DNA from 3 places in the Paenibacillus sp. cl6col genome. Region 1 is predicted to be linked to each of the others. Evidence: riboswitches for the same ligand, from Rfam matches in the RefSeq annotation. Region 1 holds a riboswitch; each other region holds the start of a gene.
What was found. A riboswitch is a leader RNA that binds a small molecule or an ion and turns the genes downstream of it on or off. The one in region 1 is predicted to bind thiamine pyrophosphate.
Positions count from the first base shown of each region.

Region 2: it holds a riboswitch for thiamine pyrophosphate, as region 1 does, so the genes downstream of both, BLS15_RS21915 (ECF transporter S component) here and BLS15_RS15100 (YkoF family thiamine/hydroxymethylpyrimidine-binding protein) in region 1, are expected to answer to the same signal.
Region 3: it holds a riboswitch for thiamine pyrophosphate, as region 1 does, so the genes downstream of both, BLS15_RS25670 (hypothetical protein) here and BLS15_RS15100 (YkoF family thiamine/hydroxymethylpyrimidine-binding protein) in region 1, are expected to answer to the same signal.

Region 1 covers NZ_FNAZ01000005.1:164,922-168,202, forward strand. Annotated here, with positions in the region: gene BLS15_RS15090 (ABC transporter ATP-binding protein) at 1-893, opposite strand, end outside; gene BLS15_RS15095 (ECF transporter S component) at 895-1,470, opposite strand; gene BLS15_RS15100 (YkoF family thiamine/hydroxymethylpyrimidine-binding protein) at 1,556-2,149, opposite strand; TPP riboswitch at 2,295-2,401, opposite strand; gene BLS15_RS15105 (sensor histidine kinase) at 2,595-2,870, opposite strand; tRNA gene BLS15_RS15110 (tRNA-Lys) at 2,895-2,970, opposite strand.
Region 2 covers NZ_FNAZ01000009.1:148,423-151,703, reverse strand. Annotated here, with positions in the region: gene BLS15_RS21920 (MFS transporter) at 1-1,085, shown strand, start outside; TPP riboswitch at 1,303-1,416, shown strand; gene BLS15_RS21915 (ECF transporter S component) at 1,507-2,103, shown strand; gene BLS15_RS21910 (ABC transporter ATP-binding protein) at 2,168-3,281, shown strand, end outside.
Region 3 covers NZ_FNAZ01000013.1:109,224-112,504, reverse strand. Annotated here, with positions in the region: gene BLS15_RS25680 (thiamine-binding protein) at 1-64, opposite strand, end outside; gene BLS15_RS25675 (ABC transporter substrate-binding protein) at 227-1,285, opposite strand; gene BLS15_RS25670 (hypothetical protein) at 1,255-1,455, opposite strand; TPP riboswitch at 1,652-1,765, opposite strand; gene BLS15_RS25665 (ZIP family metal transporter) at 2,102-2,836, shown strand; gene BLS15_RS25660 (stalk domain-containing protein) at 2,925-3,281, opposite strand, start outside.

The sequences.
Region 1 (3,281 bases):
TCATCGTTGTTGCCATCGCTACTGTTGCTGCGATTAAACCGCTCACGGATGAATTGCTGCAGTTCCAGCGCTTGCGGGAGCCAGATACCACGTGACTTGGCTTCAGCTGCATGATGCTTGAAGTAAGAGGCAGGAAGCCCGTCAAAGACGAGAGCTCCATCCTCATCCATCACGAGCAGGCGATTCGCCATGCCGATCCAATCGTCCAATTGGTGCTCAATGATGAGCAGAGCCATCCCTTCCTTGCGTGCCAGTTCTGAAATGAGTACAGCAAATTGATGTCTTGTATACGGATCGAGATTCGATGTGGGCTCATCCAATACAAGCATGTGCACGCGAAGGGCTAGAGCGCAGGCGAGAGCCAGCTTCTGCTTCATGCCTCCCGATAGTTCGTGAATATACGCATGACGCCATGCGAGCAATCCTACCTTTTCTAATACCTCTTGAATCATGGATTCCATCTCAGTTCGAGGACAATCCCGATTTTCTAGGCAAAAGGCTATTTCCTCTTCTACACGCAGCATACAGAACTGACTTTCGAAATCTTGAAATACAATTCCGATATGCTGGGCCGCTGCACCGGAATCGTACTGTTCGATTGGCTTGCCGTACACGAGGACACTGCCTTCAACTAGACTGTCTATTGCATGTGGATATAGCCCGGTAAGGCAAAAGGCTAGCGAGCTCTTGCCACAGCCACTTGGGCCCAACAGCAGAACGGTTTCCCCCTCATGCAGGGTGACATTGATGTTGGATAAGACAGGCTTGCCTTCGGTCTCGAAGGCGAGTGTCAGATCAGTGGCTTCCAGTGCAATAAGAGCTCCATGCTCGGCGTCACGTTGTAAGGTCGATTGTGCTGGGTGATTGGGAATGAGAAGCGCTGGGCTTGCCATGTTATCGCTGCCCCTTTGCAATTGGGAAGCTTCTAAGAACTCCTGTATTGGCCAAGGCGTCCGCAATCCATTTGCCAAGCAGACCCGAGAGGAGTGCGCCACTTATACAGCGAACGACGAACATCGCGAGGATGAGACCAACAGAGTAGGCCGCATAACCGTTGCGGAAATACCCCCACGCGAAGCTGAATACAGCGGAGCCCACCCCAGCCTCCATAAGCACTTTGGTTGAATAATTCCGATATCTTGTAGCGGCAAATACGGCTTCGGCACCCAAACCTTGAATTAGGGCGGATACAATCAAAATAGGCCCTACGGCGTTGCCGATTAATACCTCAATCAGTCCAGCGACTGTCTCAGAAATGACGGCAGCCCCGGGCTTGCGGATAATATAGGTAGCGATGATCGATACGATAAACCAAATGCCGAAGATGACTTCATATCCCATCGGCCCCATAAAGCCAACAAGCACATTGCCTAATTGCAAGAAGAGCAGATAAATGACGGCAAACACAACAGATAATGAACTGAGAACGACAATATCTCGTAATTTCCATTGGCTGTTTCGCGAATTCATGAACATTCCTCTTTTCTTAGAACGATGATCGGATGAGTCCGTTTGGTTTGTAATTTGCATTTTGGAAATTCTTTATCTTCAGCTGCTACCTTGTGGAAGGGCTGTTGGCTGACATCGTAGTTGTCATCACTACATGGGACTTGTCTGATTTTCTCGCCCGATTAAACGCGTTCTTAAGTGTAGTAAATACTCGCTGTGCATCTCCTTCTAAGCGGCTTGCATAATGAGCGCTCTCATCGAAAGTGCCTTCTTCCTTAGCAAGGCCAATGATCTCATAGATCGTATCCATGTAATCTGCCGTTCCGAGCGGGTAGAGCGCAAAATGAGCAGCGACCTTGAGAGGAATCGCTTGATACCGTTCCGCATTCATTCGAATTTCGTCCGTATTCATGAAGGCATCTCCTTGTGTGTCGCCCGGACAGCCAACAGAGAAGGTAGCATTCAGCACAACATGTTCTCCACTTGCCGCGCTATGTAAAAAGATTGACTGAACGACATCGAATACGTGTTCACTGCGCCCACGAACCCAGGTGCTGACATCATCGGTATGGCACCATACCTTAGACATGTCTGTGTCTCGCAACGCTCCCAAAATAAGGTCAACGAAGCGATCGCTCATCGGATAGATAGAAAAGCGACAACCAACGATGCGGCTCGTACCGCAAGATAACTGACTCATAACTTATATCCTCCCTGACGAATCAATATGTGGTCAGCAGACAACAAAAAAACTGCACCGTGAGTCGGTGCAGTTACGCTTGAGGATACAAGGGTATGACATGGCTTCATGCAATGACGAACATGACGAAGCCGCAGCTTATATCAATCAGTCGACTACACTTCCCCACGCTAGTATTATCTAGTTCGGGTTGTAAGGGTTAACAGCGTTGCCGCTGTCTCTCAGCTTGTTACAGCACCCCTAGTGTTCGAAATTCACTATGCAGTTTCCATCGTTCATATGCTTGACAGCTTTCATTATACACGGGATGATCCGTTTGTAAAGGGTGTAACACCAAAAGGAATACTTCAAACTGGAGCTTAATATTGCAATGGGCTAGATCCGGGCATGCAAACGATCCGTGGTATCGAAGCCTGAAGGTGATGCCCGACATCATGAAGGAACTCTAGTCCTCCGTAATAGTCAACGTGATTTGAAACAAGGTATGGTAACACTGATCCTGCGTTAGTTCAATCGTGCCATCATGGAGCGTTATGATTTTTTTGCAAATGGCGAGACCTAAGCCTGTACTGTCTTTAATCGGGCCATCGCCGCGGATGAATTCTTCGAAAATATGTTCCTTGATCGGCTCCTGAACGCCGATACCATTGTCTCCGACTGATAGAATAACGTTACCTTTTTGCCGTTCAAAAATGAAGAGGATGCAACAAAAAAACGGCATTCTCTGCCGTTTTGATCACATAATTGGTGGGTTCTGAGGGGTTCGAACCCTCGACCTGATGATTAAGAGTCAACTGCTCTACCAACTGAGCTAAGAACCCGTATGATAACTGGGTTCAAGGGGGATTGCTGCATCCCGATTGAACGAAGCTGTTGTGAAATGCCTTGTTCCTTAACACCCCTTAAGTATAGACCTCTACAGGCGATTCGTAAAATAGAATTAAGGGGGTTATCCGTGGATATTCAAGGATATTCCCTTCTCTGCTAAGGGTGTAGCATGACTCTGTTAGGAATACTTCCATTTCCCGTATCATGCGATAAGGAGCAGGGATTTAGTTCTCTACTCCTTACCGTACATGTTTACATTTGGGTGTTAAGATGTTTTTTCAGTTACCGAAATTGTTGAGGGCTG
Region 2 (3,281 bases), on a different contig from region 1:
ACTACTTGTCGGCTGTATTGGCAGCCAGATTGATACAAGGTGCCGGGGCTTCGGCTGTGCCCGGACTCATCATGGTTATGGTCACTCGCTACGTTGGAGAACAGCATCGAGGCAAGGCGTTTGGCATGATTGGCTCTATGGTAGCGCTTGGTGAAGGGATTGGCCCAGCTGTAGGCGGTGTACTGGCAGATTATGTGCATTGGTCCTACCTGTTTGTCATTCCGGTAATGACAATAGTCAGTCTCCCCTTCTTCTTGACCGCACTGCCGCAGGAGCCTTCTCGCAATGGGAGAACAGATATCATCGGCATTGCCTTCTTGTCAGCAGGCATTATTCTATTTACCTTGTTTACTACGACATATGTCTGGTTCTATCTGGTCTGCAGTATGATTCTCGTTCTTGGGTTTGCTTTGCATATCCGCCGTATTCGCGAACCGTTTATTGCTCCGTCCCTGTTCGCTAATCGCCCATATGTACTTGGCACGCTTGCTGGTTCCATTTTGCTAGGAACGGTAGCTGGATTTATTTCCATGGTTCCTTACTTCATGCGGGATGTACATCAACTTTCGACCGCTGTTATCGGCAGCGCGATCATTTTCCCAGGGTCACTCAGCGTTATTCTGTTCGGCATACTCGGTGGAACTCTCGTTGATAAGAGAGGAACTTCATTTGTATTTGTCGCTGGAATAGGTCTTGTCACATTCAGTTTCGTCACGCTCCTTGCGTGGGGGAATGATTCTCCATGGCTGATGACGTTCGCCCTCGTGCTCGTGTTCGGAGGGTTGTCATTCATCAAGACAGTTATATCTGCATCCGTTGCAGAATCGCTAGCACCTGACCAAGCAGGAGAAGGAATGAGCATGCTCAGCTTTGCATGCTTTATGGCTGAAGGCATCGGCATCGCTGTAGTCGGCGGTCTGCTTACACATAGTTGGCTGTTGACTTCACTGACACCTACCGTTGCCAAGGAAGCTTCATTTGCCTTATACAGTGGCCTGATTATTCTGCTCATAGCAGTTCTTGCATGCGGAGGGATCGTATACAGCTTGTCATTGAGACGACATTCTACAACTTCACACGATTAACAATTCATGAGGATCAGGACTTCTTCCTGATCCTCATTTTGTTCTATTCTCTCTTCAAATCTCCTAACACGCTCCTTATCTCCTTATTCCTCTCTTCGATGTTGTCTAGCGAACGATTACAATCATTGGCTTCTATCCCTATCCTATTTTTATGTTTTTTGTAAACATTTCGTTGTCAACCTATCATGAATATTGTATGATATGAGCAATTGCATAGTCATACAAATTCGGGGGCTTGAGGAATCAGGCTGAGATTGTAGATGAGTATACCGCTACTGACCGTTAATCTGATCTGGATAATGCCAGCGTAGAGAATCTGTATTTGTCGTGTGATCATGCTCTGCTGTGATCTAGGACTCTTCTACCGTCTGGTTGCCAGACGGTTTTTTTGTATGCTAGCTATACAACAAAGGAGAGGGTTATGTTGCCAGAACAACAGAGAAGCAACAAATTAAAGTTTACGGATATTCTCATTACCGTGATGATCGGGGTCGTATTTGGTGTGATCTTCAAAATGTGGGAGAGCGTCTACAGTCTCGCAAAGCCGTTGTTCCCACAAGCAGGACAATTAACATATGGCATGTGGTTTATGGCTGGCCCATTCGCGTACCTAGTCATTCGCAAGCCCGGCGTCTGCTTCCTTGCAAGTCTTGCTGCCGCTAATTTATCGGCTATTCTTGGCTCTGCTTGGGGACTAGAGACGATTGTGTATGGCTGTGTACAAGGTCTGGCGGCAGAATTGGCATTCGCCTTGACTGGATACCGCAAGCACAGCATCGTCATCGCAGGCATCGCTGGCATTCTGTCCGCAGTCGGCTCATTCATTATCGATCTCGGTTACGGATATGCAGATTACGAGACATGGGTGCTCGTCTTGAAGTACGGACTTCGTGTCATTAGTGCGTTCATCTTCGCTGGCGTATTTGCCGGCTTGCTCGTTCGTGCATTGGAAGTGACAGGGGTAACCAAATCCATACGTCCTGTGTCCAAAGAAGATTACGCGGTACTTAATCAATAGCACGCATAATATGAATAGATAGAATTTGTGCGTACGCCACAAATTCGGAATAAGGTGGTTACACATGCAACAGGAATCTCATGCGAATTCGTCTGCATTTGTTGACCGCTTGCGCCTAACATTTCCAGGAGAGGATTCCTTGCTGTTCAAGGACCTCTCCTTCCACATTTCTACCGGTGAGAAGGTACTGCTCCTCGGGCCAAGCGGTTGCGGCAAATCAACATTGCTGCATGTATTAAGCGGAATTATGCCCCACTCTATCGAAGTGCCGATGAAATACGATCAGATTAAGCTTCCTTCAAGCTGGGGCTTCGTATTCCAAGATCCGGACAGCCAGTTCTGCATGCCATATGTAGATGAAGAGCTCGCCTTTGTACTGGAAAATCTCTCGATCCCCTATGATCAAATGCCAGCATGCATGACAGGCATACTTGAAAGAGTGGGATTGCAGTTCAACAATCTGCATACAGAAATCCATACGCTATCCCAAGGAATGAAGCAGCGGCTCGCGCTTGCGTCCGTCCTGCTGCTAGAACCAGAGGTGTTGTTCCTCGATGAGCCTACAGCGCTTCTTGATCCAGAAGGAACGAAGCAAGTCTGGGACACCGTGAAACAAGCTGCCGATTCCTCCACCATTCTAATCGTGGAGCACAAAATCGAGCATGTTATCGACATTATCAATCGTGTGGTGCTATTCGACAGCACTGGACAAATCATTGCGGACGACGAGCCGAAAAATGTATTTCTACATCATAAAGATAAGCTCATTGAATATGGTATTTGGTATCCCGGTGTATGGCAGGACTACAGTTATTCAGAAGCCTACCAAGCCATAACGCAGCAACGAACGGCGAACGGATATCAACAGCCTCATTGCAAGCAGGACGGCGGGCTCACCTACACGCGTCTGCAAGCCGTGCAGCCACTGCTCTCTTTGCGTGATTTTAGCGGATACTATGAAGAAATTCGTCGCATATCCGTCCCGAGCGTAGATATTTATCCGGGGGAATGGATTACGATTATCGGAGAGAACGGCGCTGGCAAGAGCACACTATTGTTGTCTCTTATGCAAATTCTGCGTACTACAGGCATGTATCTTATTGAGGGTCAAGAGCTGCCAGCACAGGCTCGCAAGCGATGGTTCCCACGATTCAGAAATACGGGAAAGCAGCCTCCAG
Region 3 (3,281 bases), on a different contig from region 1:
GAATTACGTCTTCCCCATTTTTCGTCTTCGGAACGATCTGAATGCTTACTAAACTGTTCGCCATCTTGCTTCTCCTCCTCTTTCTCAATCCTCATGTAATGATCAACTTGTAACGGTCTTGGTGACGATTATCTCGTATCGATATCATGTAACGATATACACAGGTAACGATATACAGCAAAAGGGCGCATATGCGCCCATTGCCTATTCCTATAACCGTATAGGCTTATGAAGCTGGCAAGAAGTCATTCGTAAACGCCTTGTCTACATCAATGCTCTTATCCATTAATTTGTTCCCCACGAGCCAATTCATGTAATTTGCCCATACGTCACGCTTTTGCTCGCCCCAGCGAGGTGCATCGTCCTTATACTTCGGACTCAGCCATTTCTGGCTTGCGATAACCAGATCTTTGTTCAAATCCGGCACAGCTTTAAGCAGCAGGTTGGCTGCATCTTCTGGATTGTCAATCGCATATTGATAGCCCTTGGACGTAGCACGCATGAATGCCTTAATCAATTCAGGATCTTCCTTGATCAGCTTCTCGCTTGTCGAAAGAACCGGCGTATAATAGTCGAGTTCCTTCGCATATTGATTGACATACAGCATATCAATCGGCTCACCACGAAGCTCTGCTTCAATACCTGTCCAAGCGTAAAAGATCCACGCGAAATCAATATCCTTCTTCACGGCTGTAAAGTAATCGGCATTGCCCATGTTGACGCTCTTCAGCTTGCTATAGTCGCCGCCGTCCTTTTCCATAATCGTGCGGATAATCATCTCCTCAACCGGAGAGCCCCAGCCGCCATACGTTTTGCCTTCAAAGTCCTTAGGTGACTTGATGTTCTTGTCCTTCGGCGCGGCAAAGCCTGATGTATTATGCTGAATGATCGCACCAATCGACACGATCGGAACATTTTGTTGTCGAGCCATCGTAATACTTTCCTGAACACTAACACCGAATTGCGCTTCTCCCGATGCGATCATCGCCTCTGATGCGCCAGTACTCGGCTGCAATATCTCAACATTCAGACCTTCTTCCTCATAGTAGCCCTTCTCCTTAGCGACATACAAGCCAGTATGGTTCGTATTCGGCGTCCAATCAAGCACAAGCTTAATGTCGCGTTTCTCCTTCGACTTATCCGTTCCTTGCTCCTGAGTCGTGTTCCCCTCTGCCTGGCTCCCTTGTCCTGCTTCTTGACCCTTGCCGCCGCAAGCAGCGAGCGCAAATGTCATCATGATAACGAGCGCCAGCATCAACCCTCGTGTAAAGCGTGTCCGTTGCATATGATGAATCCCCCTTCTCTTCCTTCCCTCACTAGTGGAGAGCCGATCATGAAATTAGAAAGTGCTTCGATAACGCCTGCCGCGTTCACCAGTTGGACGATCCGCTCGATCGTATATGTGTGGATGAGCAAGTTCCCGTCCCGCCGTCCTGCAACACGATTCAGATCCACAAAAAAAAGCGCCCCCTCTGGGACGCTTTGTGTGCCGTTCTACGCGTATATGCGAATGTGCATCATACGATGAATCACGTCAATAAGGTCATCCGGCATTCGTTCATCCGTACAGCAATTATGTCCATTCTGCCCAAAGCAGCGCACATTCATGCAGAGCATGACGAATAAGCAAGCAACCTAATTATAACAATAATGACGCGGTTCAACGTCTTTCCTACGCTGGCATTACCCAGATCAGGTGTAAGGGTCGGTATCTTAATGGGATACAATCTCAGCCGGCCAAATTCCAGCACCCCTAGCGTGCATATGCAGTTATCGAAGCTACCATATTACACGGGTAATTATAGTCCTCATCCATCAGAAAGTCCAGTGACAAACAGAAATTGCAAAGTGTCCGCTGATCATTGAGGCAATGCTTATATCTCCCATCAACTTCGTTATTCGTATGCTTTATGACAGCAGATTGCTCATATTCACTAGATTCCTGTCGAAAAAAGTTCCATGTGAAACAAGGGACAATATTCCATTTTAACTCAAATAATTACCTCATTGATTTCTTGGCGTAGAGGATGTCTGTATGATACGATCACCAAATATCAATTCAATTCGAATACCGGATTCGAGCAAGGGGATGAAGAGTAGTATGACAGAAGCGTTAATCGGCAGCACCATTTCCGCCTTATCCACAGGCATCGGGGCCATCCCGATCTTGTTCATGAGGAGCATGTCTCACCGTATGAGGGATATCCTTCTCGCCTATACAGCAGGGATCATGACAACAGCTTCAATGTTCAATCTTATCCCCGAAGCGCTTGCCAGCTCTAATGTGTTCGTGATTGCATTCGGCCTGCTGCTTGGCTGCTTCGTGCTGCTGTGGCTGGAGCATTCCCTGCCTCATATGGATTTGGAGAATCCGAATCAACGAATTCGCATCAATATCGAACAGAAATCATTCCTTATCATTGCGGCCATCACCCTTCATAATTTGCCGGAAGGCTTGTCTGTCGGCGTCAGTTATGCGAGCAGCAATGATACACTTGGGCCGTTAATCGCGTTTTCCATTGGATTGCAGAATGCACCAGAGGGCTTCCTCGTCGCCTTATTCCTCGTCAATCAGAACATCAATCGCTGGAAAGCGCTTGGCATCGCTACCTTAACAGGCGTCGTTGAGATTGTCACCAGCATGCTCGGATACACACTTAGCTCTTATGTGAGCAATCTGGTTCCATATGGGCTGTCCTTTGCAGCAGGGGCAATGATGTTCATTGTGTATAAAGAACTGATTCCTGAAAGTCATGGAGACGGACATCAGCGGTCGGCCACCGTCTCCTTCATTCTTGGCCTTATTACGATGATTGGATTGACAGACTGGTTCTAAACAATGATGCTTCAATCGTTTAATAGAACATGTTCATCAATCAAGCTCATGCAAGGGCTACCAATGGACTAGGCAGCGTTTTATATCATTACTTAACCGGCGTAATATTTGCTGTTCTGCTTGGATTATCCCACTTTACGCTGGCTCCCATGACTTTCGAAATAAAGCTTAACGGAACAAAGGTGCGTTCCCCGTTTTTTTCAACCGGACCATCGAGTTGGATCTGTTGATCACCTGCCAACGCGGTTTTACCTCCCACGTTAACTGAATTGATTTTGCCGTTGAAGTTGATTTGAATGGTCTGAGAGTCATTGTTCCATTCCACTGTTGCACCCAAACCCTCTGAAACGAAACGTACAGGAACATAAATGATGTCGGCTTTGGATTTATAATAAGGATACTCTTCACTTTGAATCGGATTACCTTTAACATTGACCTTGACATC